Regions from separate parts of the Caballeronia sp. 11_S32 genome, predicted to be linked through region 1. Evidence: riboswitches for the same ligand, from Rfam matches in the RefSeq annotation. Region 1 holds a riboswitch; the other holds the start of a gene.
The links. Region 1 has a riboswitch for cobalamin ahead of cobW (cobalamin biosynthesis protein CobW). Riboswitches for the same ligand answer to the same signal wherever they lie in the genome.
Positions count from the first base shown of each region.

Region 1 (7,350 bases):
TATTCGTACTTGAGCACGGTGTTGAGCTCATCGAGCACGACCATCTGATACTCGCCGCTTTCGATCATGCGCCGCGCCTCGTTCCAGCCACGGCGCGCGGTAGCCATGTCGGCTTCGCGGTCCTGCGTGTTCCAGGTGTAGCCGTCGCCCATCGTGACGAAATCGCAATTGGCGATGGTGCCGAGAAAATCGCGCTCGGACGTATGCAGCGCGCCCTTGATGAACTGCACGACGCCGAGCTTCATGCCATGACCGAGCACGCGCACGGCCATGCCGAACGCCGCCGTGGTCTTGCCCTTGCCGTTGCCGGTATTCACGATCAGCAGGCCTTTCTCGTGATCGGCCGCGGCCTGCTTTTTCTCGTGACCTTCCTTGCGGCGCTGGGTCATGCGCAGATGCGATTCGGTATCGGTTTTCACATGATCTCCGGGTTCGAAGGGAATCGATGCGTGTGGGCGCATATGAAAGACGGCCGTATCGTACCTCAGTGGCGGCTTCGATATGCGTCGTTCGCGGGTTAATTCTGCGCTAAGAGACGGTGTGCATCATGCAGTCACCGACTTGAGGAGCAGAGAAATGGACGCGTTCTATCTGTATCTGGAGCTTGTGGCGCTTGCGTTGCTCGTCTGGCTTTGCCGCGACAAGTTCAGACGGGGTATCGTGAAGCCGCTAGACAGCAAAGCCCGCGCGCACGCGACCCTCAAGTCGCGATTCACCCTTCGCTCGCGCCGCCCTCACGCGCCTTTGCAACCGCGACGGTTACGCCGCAATCGATCGTCTTTGGCACGATGAGCGTGTGCGTATTGCCCGCGAGCAGCGCGCAAGGCTCGCATACGCCATCGACCTTCATATGCTTCGCCGCGTGATTCGACACCGCGGTGCCGGGCGCCCGTGCGATTTCATCGGCGCTATAGAAACGCAAAGACAAGCGATGACGCTCGCAGAACGTGAGCAGTCCCGCTTCGTCCCGCTTGGCGTCGATGCTCGCGACGATCGCGATATCGGCGAATGAACGCGAGCCGAGTGCGCGCCGCACGGCCTGTTCGATCGCATCGGCGCTCGTGCCGCGCCTGCAGCCGATGCCAACCGCGAGCCGCGTGACACAGACCGCATTCATGCGAACGATGACAGGTTTCATGGAGAGTAGAGATGACGTGCGCGGCACGCGCGTTCGGAGCGGGCCAACCTTATCACAGCGCAATGCCCGAATGTGCCCGGCGCAGCCGGTCCTTTCTTGACGCTCACGCGCGCGGGGCCTAGACTTTCACGCAGTTTTGGTGCTCGCGCGCGGATTCTCTCGCGCGCAGTTAAACGGGAAGCAGGGCGCGTTCCATTCGACCAGTCGAACGAGCGTCAACCTGCGCTGCCCCCGCAACGGTAAGCGATTCCCGCATAGGCGATGTTTTCATCGCCCGTGCGGGAAGCCGGCTTCGAGGCCACTGCGCTCATTGGGGGCGCGGGAAGGCGAAGCGGCGTCGTCGTCAGCCCGGATACCGGCCAGACATGAGAGGGTGCGTAGCCGCGGGGATGCGGCGCGTCCCGTGATCCATCGAATCGTGCGTTTCTCTTTTCGTCCAGCCGCGAAGTCCCTCGCCTCGCGCGAGATGAAGCGCACGCACAATCAGCCACGGAGCTACGATGCAAACCCGCAAGATCCCCGTCACGGTCGTGACCGGCTTTCTCGGCAGCGGCAAGACCACATTGATGCGGCATATCCTGTCCAATGCGCAAGGCAAGCGCATCGCGGTGATCGTCAACGAGTTCGGCGAGCTCGGCATCGACGGGGAAATTTTGAAGGGCTGCGGCATCGGTTGCGACGACGAAGCCGGTTCGAAGGACCGCAATCTGTATGAGCTCGCAAACGGCTGTCTGTGCTGCACGGTGCAGGAAGAGTTTTATCCGGTGATGGAGCAGCTCGTCGAGCGGCGCGACAGCATCGATCACGTGCTGATCGAAACCTCGGGTCTCGCGCTGCCCAAGCCGCTCGTGCAGGCATTCAATTGGCCGTCGATCAAAAACGCGTTCACTGTCGACGCGGTCGTGACTGTCGTCGACGGCCCCGCTGCCGCGAGCGGCCAGTTCGCGGCGAATCCCGTCGCCGTCGATGCGCAACGCAAGGCCGATCCGAACCTCGATCACGAATCGCCGCTGCACGAGTTGTTCGAGGATCAGCTTTCGTCGGCCGATCTCGTCATCGTCAACAAGACGGATCTCATGGACGATGCCGCGCTGCGACAGGTCGAAGCGCTCGTGCGTCCCGAGATTCCGCCCGAGGTGAAGATCGTGCCCGCGCAGATGGGCAGGCTCGATGTGCATACGCTGCTCGGGCTCGAATCCGCATCGGAAGAAAGCATTCATCTGCGGCACGATCATCACGGCTCGCCCGATGACGAAGGCCACGCCGATCATCATCACGACGAGTTCGATTCGGTCGTCGTAGAAGGCGTGGTCGAATCGCGCGAGCAGGCGCTGGCCGCATTGCATGTGCTCGTCGAGCATCACACGATCTATCGCGTAAAGGGCTTCGCCGCGCTGCCGGGCGCCGCGATGCGCCTCGTCGTGCAGGGCGTCGGGCGGCGCTTCGACAGCTACTTCGATCGCCGCTGGCAAGCCGATGAAGCGAACACGCCGAGCCGCTTCGTGCTGATCGGCGAAGATCTGGAACGCGATACGCTGCAAAGCGCCTTCGACGCCGCGCTCGCAAGCGCGCCCGTGCAGGCGTAACAGCGATGCATCTGCTCCGCACGACACCGGGAGGCTTTGTCGACGACGCGCAGGGCGTCATGCGCATCGATCAGACGAGCGCACCGATCGTCGTGCTCAGTTCCGCCGATACGACGCTCGCGCTGCTCGCGAGCGTGTTTCCGCGTCTCGAAGCCGGCTTTCCCGAAGTGCGGCTCGCGAATCAGGCGTTCCTGCGTCAACCGGCTTCCGTCGATTTCTATGTCGACGATGTCTTGCGTCACGCGAAGGTCGTGATCGTCGATCATCTCGGCGGCGAGTCGTACTGGCCGTATGGTATCGAGCGCCTCGTCGCGCTGGCGAGGAAAGAAAAGCAGATGCTCGCGATGTTCTCGGGCGATCTGACCGAGGACCCGAATCTCATCGGCAAGAGCACGGCGGATGCGCAGTTCTGCCGCGAGTTGTCGCGCTATCTGCGCGAGGGCGGCGCACGCAATGCGGAAGAGTTTCTGCGCTCGATCGCACACCGCGCATTCGGCTTCGGACGCGAGCCGCAAGCGCCGAGCCCGCTGCCTGCCGTCGCGATCTATCATCCCGAGCGCGATATTGCGGCAATCGAAGACTGGCAGGCGCGCTGGACCGAAGGCGCGCCCGTCGTCGGCATGCTGTTCTATCGCGCGCATTTGCAGTCGGGCAACACCGCCGTGTTCGATGCGCTCATCGAAGCGCTCGAAAAAGAAGGCATGAATCCGCTGCCAATCGCGATTTCGTCGCTGAAGGAAAGCGTGAGCCGCGAAGTGGTCGAGCGCTTGTGCGCGGAGCATCGCGCGTCGCTCGTATTGAACACGACGGCCTTTGCCGCGAGCGTGATCGGCGAGGACGAAGCATTCGAAGTCGCGGGCGATGCGCCCGTGCTGCAAGTCATTCTGAGCGGCGGCAATCGCGACGATTGGCAAAAGGACAATCACGGCCTGAATTCGCGCGATGTCGCGATGCACGTCGCGCTGCCCGAAGTCGATGGCCGCATCATCACGCGCGCGGTGAGCTTCAAGGGGCTCGCGTATCACTGCAAGCATACGCAAGTGGATGTCGTGCGCTATCAGGCCGATGCCGAGCGCGTGCGCTTCGTGGCCGAGCTGAGCCGACGCTGGTGCAAGCTGCGTCATACGCCGAACGCGCAGAAGCGCATCGCGCTCGTGCTCGCGAACTATCCGGCGAGCGAAGGGCGCATCGGCAATGGCGTGGGGTTGGATACGCCCGCGTCGGCCATCGGCATACTGGCGATGCTCGCGTGCGAAGGCTATCGCGTCGGCCCGATTCCCGCGAACGGCGATGCGCTCATCGCCGCGCTGACCGAAGGCGTGACCAACGACCCCGTCGTGCGCGATCTGCGTCCCGCGTTGCAGAGCCTTTCGCTCGACGACTACCTCGATGCATATCGCCTGCTTCCCGCCGATGCGCGCGCCGCGCTCGAAAAGACCTGGGGCGCGCCCGAAGACGACCCGACGTTAAGACGCGGCCGCTTCATGATCGCGGGTTATCGCTGCGGCGAAATCTTCATCGGTATTCAGCCTTCACGCTCGCGCGAGCGCAACGATTACGCGAGCTATCACGACGCCGAGCTCGTTCCGCCGCATTCGTATCTGGCGTTCTATTTCTGGCTGCGCCTGCGCTTTCAGGCGGATGCGCTCGTGCATGTGGGCAAGCACGGCAATCTCGAATGGCTGCCGGGCAAGAGCGTCGCGTTGTCGTCGTCGTGCTGGCCCGATGCGATTCTCGGGCCGATGCCGCATCTCTATCCGTTCATCGTGAACGATCCGGGCGAAGGCAGTCAGGCGAAGCGCCGCGCACAGGCGGTCATCATCGATCATCTGATGCCGCCGCTCACGCGCGCCGAAAACTACGGGCCTTTGCAGGACCTCGAACGTCAGGTCGACGAATACTACGAAGCGCTGATGGTCGATGCGCGCCGCGCGAAGCTCCTGCGCAAGTCGATTCTCGCGAACATCGTCGAGAACAGGCTGCACGAAGAGCTCGGGCTCGATGCGCCGCGCGATATCGTCGGCGAAGATGCGCTGCTCACGCGCGCCGATGCGTACCTCTGCGAATTGAAGGAAGCACAGATTCGGGACGGCCTGCATGTGTTCGGCGTGTCGCCGCAAGGCGTGCAGCGGCGCGATACGCTGCTCGCGCTCGGCCGCTTTCCGATCGGCGATGGGCAAGGCGCGAACGCGAGCCTCATCACGGCGATCGCGCGCGATCTGCAACTCCCCGCTGCCTTCGACCCACTCGATGCCGACTGGGCCGCGCCGTGGACCGGACCACGCCCGCACGCGCTTGCCGAAGTCAGCGACGCGCCGTGGCGTCATCACGGCGATACGCGCGAGCGTCTCGAATCGTTAGCGATGCAACTATTGTCGGACGATGATGCTCATGCGCCCGGTCCACATGCGGCGCTCGTGCTCCAAAGACTGCGCGGCGATGTGCTCGCGCGGCTCGACGCATGCGGACCGCAAGAGCTGATGCAGCTGAAGCGCGGCCTCGAAGGACGTTTCGTGCCGCCGGGGCCGAGCGGCTCGCCATCGCGCGGCAGGCCGGACGTGCTGCCCACGGGCCGCAACTTCTATTCCGTCGATACGCGCGCATTGCCGACGCAAGCCGCGTGGTCGCTCGGCGTGAAATCCGCCAACGCATTGGTCGAGCGCCACGTGCAGGATCACGGCGATTTCCCGCGTGCGATCGGTTTGTCGGTGTGGGGCACGGCGACGATGCGCACCGGCGGCGACGATATCGCGCAGGCGTTCGCGCTGATAGGCGTGCGGCCGAAGTGGGCGGCGGGCAGCCATCGCGTGACGGACTTCGAGATTCTGCCGATCTCCATCTTCAACCGGCCGCGCATCGACGTGACGCTGCGCGTGTCCGGCTTCTTCCGCGATGCGTTCGCGAATCTGATGCATCTCTTCGACGCCGCCGTGCAAGCCGTCGCCGAACTCGACGACGAACCCGCCGACGTGAACCCGATCCGAGCGCGCATTCTTCGCGAGCGCGACGAGCTGATCGCGCGCGGCATCGATGCGAAGGAAGCGCGGCGGCGCGCGGGCTGGCGCGTGTTCAGCACGAAGCCGGGCGCATACGGCGCGGGCCTGCAGGAATTGATCGATGCAAGGCAATGGCAGACCGACGCCGATCTTTCCGCCGCGTATCAAAGCACCGGCGGCTACGCGTATTCGCAAGGCGGCGATGGCGTCGAAGCCCGCGCGAGCTTCGGCACGCGGCTTTCGAACCTCGATGTCGTGTTGCAGAATCAGGACAACCGCGAACACGATCTGCTCGATTCGAACGACTATCACCAGTTTCAGGGCGGCATGGTCGCGGCCGTGCGTTACCTGTCGGGCGTGCAGCCGCAGACGTACAACGCGGATCACAGCAATCCCGCCGCGCCGCGCGTGCGCACGCTGAATGAAGAGATCGCGCGCGTGGTGCGCTCGCGCGTCGTCAATCCGAAGTGGATCGATGGCGTGAAGCGTCACGGCTACAAGGGCGCCTCCGAGCTTGCCGCGACGGTCGATTATCTCTTCGGCTATGACGCGACGGCGCGCGTCGTGTCCGATCATCAATACGCGCTCGTCACCGATGCCTATGTGAACGACGCCGACACGCGCGCGTTCATCACGGCGCACAATCCGCACGCGCTGCAATCGATCTGCGAGCGCCTGCTCGAAGCGATGGAGCGTGGCTTGTGGCAGGAACCCGCTGGCTATCGCGAGCAGGTCGAACGGCATCTGATCGATGTCGAACAGCGAATCGAAGGCCGACAGTCTTGAACGAAACCATTTCATCGCCGGTATTTCCTTTCTCCGCGCTCGTCGCGCAAGAGCCCTTGCAGCAGGCACTTTTGCTGGCGGCGGTCGATCCGTCTATCGGCGGCGTGCTCGTGAGCGGGCCGCGCGGCACGGCGAAGTCCACGGCGGCGCGCGCGCTCGCGGAGCTGATGCCCGAAGGAAAGTTCGTGACCTTGCCGCTCGGCGCGAGCGAGGAGCAACTGATCGGCACGCTCGACATCCAAAGCGCATTGCGCGACGGCGGCGTGAAGTTCTCGCCGGGCCTGCTTGCGAAAGCGCACCTGGGCGTGCTTTATGTCGATGAAGTCAATCTCCTGCCGAATCCGCTCGTCGACCAGTTGCTCGATGTCGCCGCGAGCGGCGTGAACATCGTCGAGCGCGATGGCATTTCGCATCGGCATGACGCGCGTTTCGTGCTGATCGGCACGATGAATCCGGAAGAGGGCGAACTGCGTCCGCAATTGCTCGATCGCTTCGGGCTCGCCGTGGAGATGAGCAATTGCTTCGATTCGGGCGTACGGCAGCGCATCGTGAAAGCGCGTCTCGCATTCGATGCCGCTCCCGATGCGTTTCGCGCGCGGCAGGAAAGCGAGCAGGCTTCCTTGAGCCAACGCATTCACGCGGCGCGTGCGGTGCTCTCGACCTTCGATTTCGACGACGCCGTTCATGCGCGCGTGAGCGAGCTTTGCATCGCGGCGCATGTCGATGGCTTGCGCGCCGACATCGTGATGTTGCGCGCGGCGCGGGCTTTGGCCGCATTCGAAGGCGCTTCGAACGTGGCCGTGGTGCATGTCGAGCGTGTCGCGGAGGCGGTGCTGAAGCATCG
Region 1 covers NZ_JBXOWH010000004.1:1,064,520-1,071,869, reverse strand. The annotation lists gene cobO (cob(I)yrinic acid a,c-diamide adenosyltransferase) at 1-419, opposite strand, end outside; gene AC1Z32_RS31050 (cobalamin biosynthesis protein) at 713-1,138, opposite strand; cobalamin riboswitch at 1,259-1,516, shown strand; gene cobW (cobalamin biosynthesis protein CobW) at 1,639-2,724, shown strand; gene cobN (cobaltochelatase subunit CobN) at 2,730-6,506, shown strand; gene AC1Z32_RS31035 (magnesium chelatase ATPase subunit I) at 6,503-7,350, shown strand, end outside.

Region 2 (7,350 bases), on a different contig from region 1:
CATCGCGGGCGTGCTGATGATGGTGTGGGCGTACAAGCGCAATCTGCGTTTGCCGCCGGAATCCGCAAAGGCCTGATGAAGTGCAGGGCGGTCGCGTGCCGCCCTGCGATCGAAGCGTTTAACGCCCCATCTGCACCGAACCCGACACGTCGACGGTCACGGTCGTCGTGCCGGCTTCCATCGCGATAGGCGCGGCCACTTTCGCATCGGCGCTCAACGCGCGCGCCTGCATCATCATGACCGGGCGCGGCTGCGCGCCGCTGCGTCCGACGTTCACTTCCCGAATCGTGAAATTGCTGTAGCCGAACGCCTGCGCGGCGGTTTGCGCCTGCTTGCGATACGACTCGATGGCTTGCGAGACGAGCTTCTGCTCGGCCGCGCGCTGCGCTTCGGGCGACAGCGAGAACGCGACGCTGCCCACTTGCATCGACGAACTCATCTTGCCCGCGAGCTTCGACGCCGCCGCGAAATCATGCGATTCGAGCACGACTTCCGTGCGTCCGCGCCACGCGGAAATCTTGCCGTCACGGTCCGTGGACGGATAAACGGTGAACGAGCCGCTCTTCGCGGTCACGCCTTCGACGCCCTTCGCCTCGCGCAACGCGGCCTCGGCGCGCTGGTTGAGCGTGTTGGTGAGCGAAGAAGGATCAGCCGCTTCCTGCTCGTAGAAGAGCGTGATATTGACGACATCCTGCGGCACTTGCGCGCTCGCCTGCGCCGATAGCGAGAGCACGCCCGAAGGCTGCGGCTGCGTGATCACCGTTTGCGCGGTGGCAGCCTGAGAGAGGGTGAGCGCGGCGCCCGACATCGCGAGAAGCGCGAGTGCGGCGGCGGTTTTCTTGTTGATCATCGAAGGACTCCGAACGCCTCATGGCGTAATGCCGTCGCGTGATTCGCGACCGGATTTAGGCGTTGCCTTCGTGTCGTAAGTTCCGTGTTAGACGAGGTGCTCGGTAATAAATCGCCACTGTGCTTCAGTGACCGGCGTGATCGACAAACGATTGCCGCGCGCGAGCACCTGCATGTCCGCGAGTTCTTGATGCTCGCGCAACGTCGCGAGGGCAATGAGCGGCGTCTTCCTGACGAACTTCACGTCGACGAGCATCCAGCGCGGCGTCTCTTGCGTGGATTTCGGATCGTAGTAATCGCTCTTCGGATCGAACTGCGTGGGATCGGGATATGCCGTCGAGCACACGCTCGCGATACCCGCAATGCCCGGCTCCGGGCAGCTCGAATGATAGAAGAGCACGCCGTCGCCGACCTGCATCTGATCGCGCATGAAGTTGCGCGCCTGATAGTTGCGCACGCCCGTCCACGGCAAGGTTTTTTTCGGCGCGTGCGCGAGATGATCGATGCTCGCTTCGTCCGGTTCGGACTTCATCAGCCAGTAGCGCATGATTGTTCGCTATGCAGGATCGACGATGCTGAATCGACGATGCAAATGAAAACGGCACCGGAAGATCCGATGCCGTTTCTTGAATGAGGTCCCCGCCACGGCCGCTAGGCCGGCATCCTGAACCTGGGTTCAAGATTGGTCGCGGTAAGCAACACTTCGGGTACATCGGACTAGCGACGCGCGCGCCCATGTTGCAAGGTTCCGCAACCGTGCCAATGTAGCATTGGTTCAAGGAATATATGACCTTGGCGTACCAGGCAGGGAACCGTCACTTTACACCAATCGTTTGCCTTGTGCAGCTTCCCGGCAGTGTTCGGGCGGTTTCTTTTTTCGATTGACATCGGGCGTGCGATTGACATTCGCCCGGTGCCATTCGCGCATCACTTACTGCGCTTCATATTGCGCAATGACAGCGCTCAGTTGCTCGTTCATCGAGTGCATCGTGTGACGGATTTCCTCGGCGGGAAAGGCCTCGCCGTGACGCACGCTGTCCTGCAGCTTAAGCAATTCCGACGCCAGCGAGAGCGCCGCCATTACCGCGATGCGATCCGTGCCGCGCACGCTGCTTGCATTACGCACCTTGTTCATCTCGGCATCGACGCGCGCGACGGCTTCGCGCAACGCGCCTTCCGTTGCCGGCGAGCACGCGAGACGATAGGGCTGTCCGAGAATGGATACTTCGATCTGCGTGGTCGTCATGCCTTCTCTCCTTGATGATGCTCGCCGTGCAATTCCGCTTCATGTGCTTCCTGGGAATCGGCTTCGAGGAGATCGAGTTGATTGTCGGATTCGGCATGTTGCCCCGACTTCGCGCGCGGCAGCTTTTCGAGAATTGCGTTCAGGCGCACCTGCGCGTCGTCGATCTTCGCGGAGAGTGAGTCGCGTTCGGACTGCAGCGTATCGCGCTCTTCGCGCACTTGCGCGAGTTCGGCCTGCATGTTTGCATAGTCGGCGCGCAGCTGTTCGAGTTGTTCCTGCAGCGCCTGATGCGCCTGCTTGTGGCGCTCGCTGATCTGGATCAGCCGGCCGATGTTTCCTGACAGTGATTCGAGTTCGTTGAGCATGTGCTGCGTCCTCTAAAGACCTCGCATTTTAGCGCGGTTCAACGGAGCTTCCGATAATTGTCTCGTTTCGAGACGTAACAGCATGCGATCTCGCGCTTAAACCATCGATTAAGCGCATGTCGCCTTGCATTCGTGTGCAGAAAACGCGAGCGCTGGTCGTCGCTCGCGTAAGGAAAGGCCGGCCGATTCTCGTTCGATTCGTGATGCGCCGCGCCAATCCGCCGGTGCCGCTTTCTTGACGGCCCCCACCCGCGCTCCTACACTTGCCGCACTTTTTGGTGCTCGCATTCGCGGATCTCGCGGATGCAGTCAAACGGGAAACAGGGAGCGAAGTCTCGAAGTCCGACCGGGACGAGCCAACCTGTGCTGCCCCCGCAACGGTAAGCGACCGCAACGCAAGTTGCAAGTCGTCTCATGCGCGTTTTTGCGGCGCGAGCGTGTCGAATTTCATCGCACGTTCTCGACTGCAAGAAACGTGTCGACGCCACTGCGCACGATGCGCGGGAAGGCGAGACGATCCGTCGCCAGCCCGGATACCGGCCAAAGCTCGACGCATCGGCGCTCATCGCGCGATGCGTTCGTCGCGCATCGACCTCGCGGGGAGCGGGGCCGCGCTCATGCTCCACGGGAACGCCTCACACCATGTTTTTGCCTCTGGCCGCCATCGAGGACGGCCGCTTTCTTCGTCGCACGCTCGTTGCGGCCATCGCCGGTTTGCCGCTCGCAAGCACCGCGCATGCAGCGGACGATACATCGCAAACGCTTGCGCCCATCGTCGTCACCGCGACGCGCGCGCCGCAGCCGCTCGCGGACGCTCTCCCTCAGACATCGGTCTTCGACGAACAGGACATTGCCGATGCCAACGCCGACGATGCGCTCGGCCTCGTCGCGCTCGCGCCCGGCGTGCAGATCACGCGCAACGGCGGCCCGGGCGCGAACTCGGGACTTTTCATACGCGGCGCGGCGTCGTCGCAATCGCTCGTGCTGATCGATGGCGTGCGGGTCGAATCGGCGTCGCTCGGCGCGGCGCAGCTATCGCAAGTTATGCTCGATCAGATCGGGCGCGTCGAGGTCGTGAACGGCAATGTGTCGGCGCTGTATGGATCGAATGCGATCGGCGGCGTCGTGCAGATTTTCACGAAGGAAGGCGGGTCGCATCCGCCGCGCTTCAACTTCGAGGCGGAATACGGCAGCTATCACACGCAGCGGCAATCGGCGGGCGTGAACGGCGCGCTCGACAAGGACGGCCGTACGACCTTCAGCCTCAACGTCTCGCGCGAGAAAACCGACAGTTTCTCGTCGATCGATCCGAATATCGCGCCCAATGCGAACCCGAACGCAAACGGCTATCTGAACGAGAGCGTCGCGGCGACGCTGCGCCACAAGTTCAGCGACAAGTGGGACGCGGGCGTGCGCTTTTTGCAATCGAACGGCATCAACAGCTTCGACGATGCCTACGGCCTGCCGACCGATATCAACGAAACGCACGACCGCGTGCGCTCGGCTTCGGTGTTCGCAAACGGCAGGATCACCGACAACTGGACCACGCACTTCACGATCGCGCAGGGACAGGACCGCGCGAACATCGAGCACAACGGCGTCTATACGAGCCGCTTCGATTCGGAGAATCATCAATACACGTGGCAGAACGATGTCCGGATCACCGAGGCGCACAAGCTGCTCTTCGGCTATGAGCATCTCGACCAGACGCTCGATTCAGATCAGTTCAGCGCACCCGATCGTCACGTGAACTCGGTGTTCGCGGGCTACGTGGGCCGCATCGGCGCGAACGAGTTGCAGGCGAATCTGCGTCACGACCAGTATTCCGATTTCGGCGGCGCGAACAGCTACTATCTGGGCTACGCGTACAACTTCGACGCGCACTGGAAGGCGAGCGCGAGCTATGCGGCGGCGTTCCGCGCACCGAGCTTCGACGACCTCTACTATCCGTTCAGCGGCAATCCGTCGATTCAGCCGGAGCGCAGCCATTCCGTGGAAGCGGCGTTGCAGTACGCATCGAACGCGCTTGGCGTAATGCGCGTGACGCTCTTTCAGACGCGCTATTCGAATCTGATCGACTATGTGTCCGACGGCGGCTTCTACTATGTCGCGCAGAACGTCGGGCGCGCGAAGGTGCAGGGCATCGAGGGATCGTGGGCGGGGCATGTCGGCGCAACGGACGTGCGCGCGGGCGTGACGTTCCAGAATCCCGTCGACGAAACGAATAACGAGGAACTCACGCGGCGCGCGCGGCATTTCGCGACGTTGACGGCGCATCGCACCATCGGGCGCTGGCGTGTCGGCGGCGAATGGATCGTGAGCGGCCAGCGCAGCGATTACGATTCGACGCTCGCGGGCTATGGCATCGTGAATCTGTCGGCGCGCTATGACATCTCGAAGTCGTGGTACGTCACGGCGCGCATCGATAATCTGTTCGACAAGGACTATGAACTTGCGTACTCGTACAACACGCCACGGCGCGGCGCCTATGTCACGCTGGGCTGGCATCCGTCGTGAGCCGCGCCGTTGAACGTCCGCGCGCGATGAGCGCGAGCCGCGCCGCTGCGATCTGGATCGCGCTCGCGCTCGCCGCGTTCATCGTGCTCGTCGCCTCGCTCGCGATGGGCAGCGTCGCGGTGCCGGTATCGCGCGCGATCGGCGCGTTCTTTCGCGCGCATGCCGCGGCACCCGATCTGGCCGATGAAATCGTGCTCACGTTGCGTCTGCCGCGCGCGCTGGCGGGCTTCGCATCGGGCGCATTGCTCGCGATGGCGGGCGCGCTGCTGCAAGTGCTGTTGCGCAATCCGCTTGCCGAGCCCTACGTGCTCGGCGTGTCCGGCGGGGCCGCGACGTTCGCGCTCGCGGCGATGCTCGCATCGCTGCCGTGGTGGGGCGTCGATATCGCCGCTTGCGTGGGCGCCTTTGCATCTATCGTCATCGTGCTCGGACTCGCGCGCAAAGACCTTTGGCAAAGCGGACAGGATGCCTCGCCCCGGCTCTTGCTGACGGGCGTCGTGATCGCATCGGGATGGGGCGCGCTGATCACGCTGATCCTGAGCATCGCGCCCGAGAACCGCTTGCGCGGCATGATCTTCTGGCTCACGGGCGATCTCAACGGCGCGGCGGCGCCGTGGCCCGCGTTGATCGCGCTCGTGGTCGCGCTCGTCGTGATCGTTCCCGCCGCGCCGCAACTGAATGTGCTCCTGCGTGGCGATACCACGGCGCGTGCGCTCGGCGTGCCAGTCGAGCGCCTGCGTTTGCGCGTGTATCTCGTTGCATCGCTCGCGGCGGCAGCCGCGGTGACGACCGCCGGAACCATCGGCTTCGTCGGGCTCGTCGTGCCGCATCTGTTGCGGCTCGCCTTCGGCAACGATCAGCGCATGCTCGTGCCCGCCGCCGCGCTCGCGGGCGGCCTCGCCGTGATGGCAGCCGATCTCGCCGCGCGCACCGTGATCGCGCCCGCGCAATTGCCGGTAGGGGTCGTCACGGCGCTGACCGGCGTGCCGATGTTCCTGTGGATGCTGCTGCGGAGGCCGCGATGAGTCTGCATCTCGATGCCATCGTGCTTCGCGCGGGCGCGCGCACGCTCATCGACGGTCTCACGCAGACGATCGAATCGGGCGAAACGTGGTGCATCGCCGGGCCGAACGGCGCCGGCAAGACGACGCTCATCAACGTGCTCGCGGGGCTCGCGAAGCCGGCATCGGGCGGCGTGTCGCTCGATGGCCGCGCGCTCGCGTCATGGCGCGCGGCGGATCTCGCGCGCGCACGCGCATTGATGCCGCAAGCCACGCACGACGCCTTCAGCGCGACCGTGCTCGATACCGTGCTGCTCAACCGCTTTCCGTATCTCACCGGCTGGGGCTGGGAGAACGAAGACGATCGCGCGGCCGCTCGCGCCGCGCTCGATCTGCTCGGTCTCGCATCGTTTGCCGCGCGCGACGTGCTCACGCTGTCCGGCGGCGAACGCCAGCGCGTCGCGCTGGCCGCCGTGCTGTGCCAGAACGCGCCGCTCCTTTTGCTCGACGAACCGCTTTCGCATCTCGACCTGCATCATCAGATCGACTGCCTGCATGCATTGCGCAACGCCGCGCGCGAGCACAAGCGCAGCGTAATCTTCTCGTGCCACGATCTGAATCTCGCGCGCCGTTTCGCGACGCATGCGCTCCTGCTCGACGGCAAAGGCGGCGCCCACGCGGGCCTCGTTGCCGACGTATTGACGCCCGAACGCGCGAGCGCGGCATTCGGCTATCCGCTCGCGCTGATCCGCGACGGCGAGCACGAAGCGCTCGTGCCTTCCATTCATCGCTTTTGAAAGGAATTTCGATGTCCACGCTCAACGACATCCCGATGCCCCGCGCCCTCGACCGCGCCCTCGAAACCGAGCTGCGCCGCATCATCGACATGAAGACGAAGCCGCCCGGCAGCCTCGGGCGGCTCGAATCCATCGCGCTGCAGATGGGCCTGATTCAACGCACGACGAAGCCGCGCATCGAGCGTCCGGCGATGATCGTCTTCGCCGGCGATCACGGTATTGCGAAAGAGGGCGTGAGCGCGTTTCCGCAGGAAGTGACCGCGCAGATGGTCGCGAACTTTCTGGCGGGCGGCGCGGCGATCAATGCGCTGTCGCGCTCGGTCGGCATGACGCTCGAAGTCGTCGATGCGGGCGTCGCTACACCGATTCCCATCGATCATGGGTACGAGCGCCTGTCGCTCGGGCTCGGCACGCGCAACTTCGCGCAAGCGCCGGCGATGTCGCGCGACACCGCGCTCGAAGGCATTGCGCGCGGCGCGGCGCGCGTGCGGCACCACGCATCGCTCGGCACGAATGTGATCGGCTTCGGCGAGATGGGCATCGCGAATACATCGGCGGCGGCGTGTCTGATGAGC
Region 2 covers NZ_JBXOWH010000003.1:1,209,380-1,216,729, forward strand. The annotation lists gene lgt (prolipoprotein diacylglyceryl transferase) at 1-76, shown strand, start outside; gene AC1Z32_RS17220 (SIMPL domain-containing protein) at 119-850, opposite strand; gene AC1Z32_RS17225 (EVE domain-containing protein) at 938-1,396, opposite strand; RNA gene ssrS (6S RNA) at 1,482-1,663, opposite strand; gene AC1Z32_RS17235 (cell division protein ZapA) at 1,781-2,095, opposite strand; gene AC1Z32_RS17240 (ATPase) at 2,092-2,460, opposite strand; cobalamin riboswitch at 2,720-3,019, shown strand; gene AC1Z32_RS17245 (TonB-dependent receptor domain-containing protein) at 3,103-4,977, shown strand; gene AC1Z32_RS17250 (FecCD family ABC transporter permease) at 5,004-6,002, shown strand; gene AC1Z32_RS17255 (ABC transporter ATP-binding protein) at 5,999-6,775, shown strand; gene cobT (nicotinate-nucleotide--dimethylbenzimidazole phosphoribosyltransferase) at 6,787-7,350, shown strand, end outside.
Region 2: linked by a shared signal. The riboswitch ahead of AC1Z32_RS17245 (TonB-dependent receptor domain-containing protein) and the one ahead of cobW (cobalamin biosynthesis protein CobW) in region 1 are both predicted to bind cobalamin.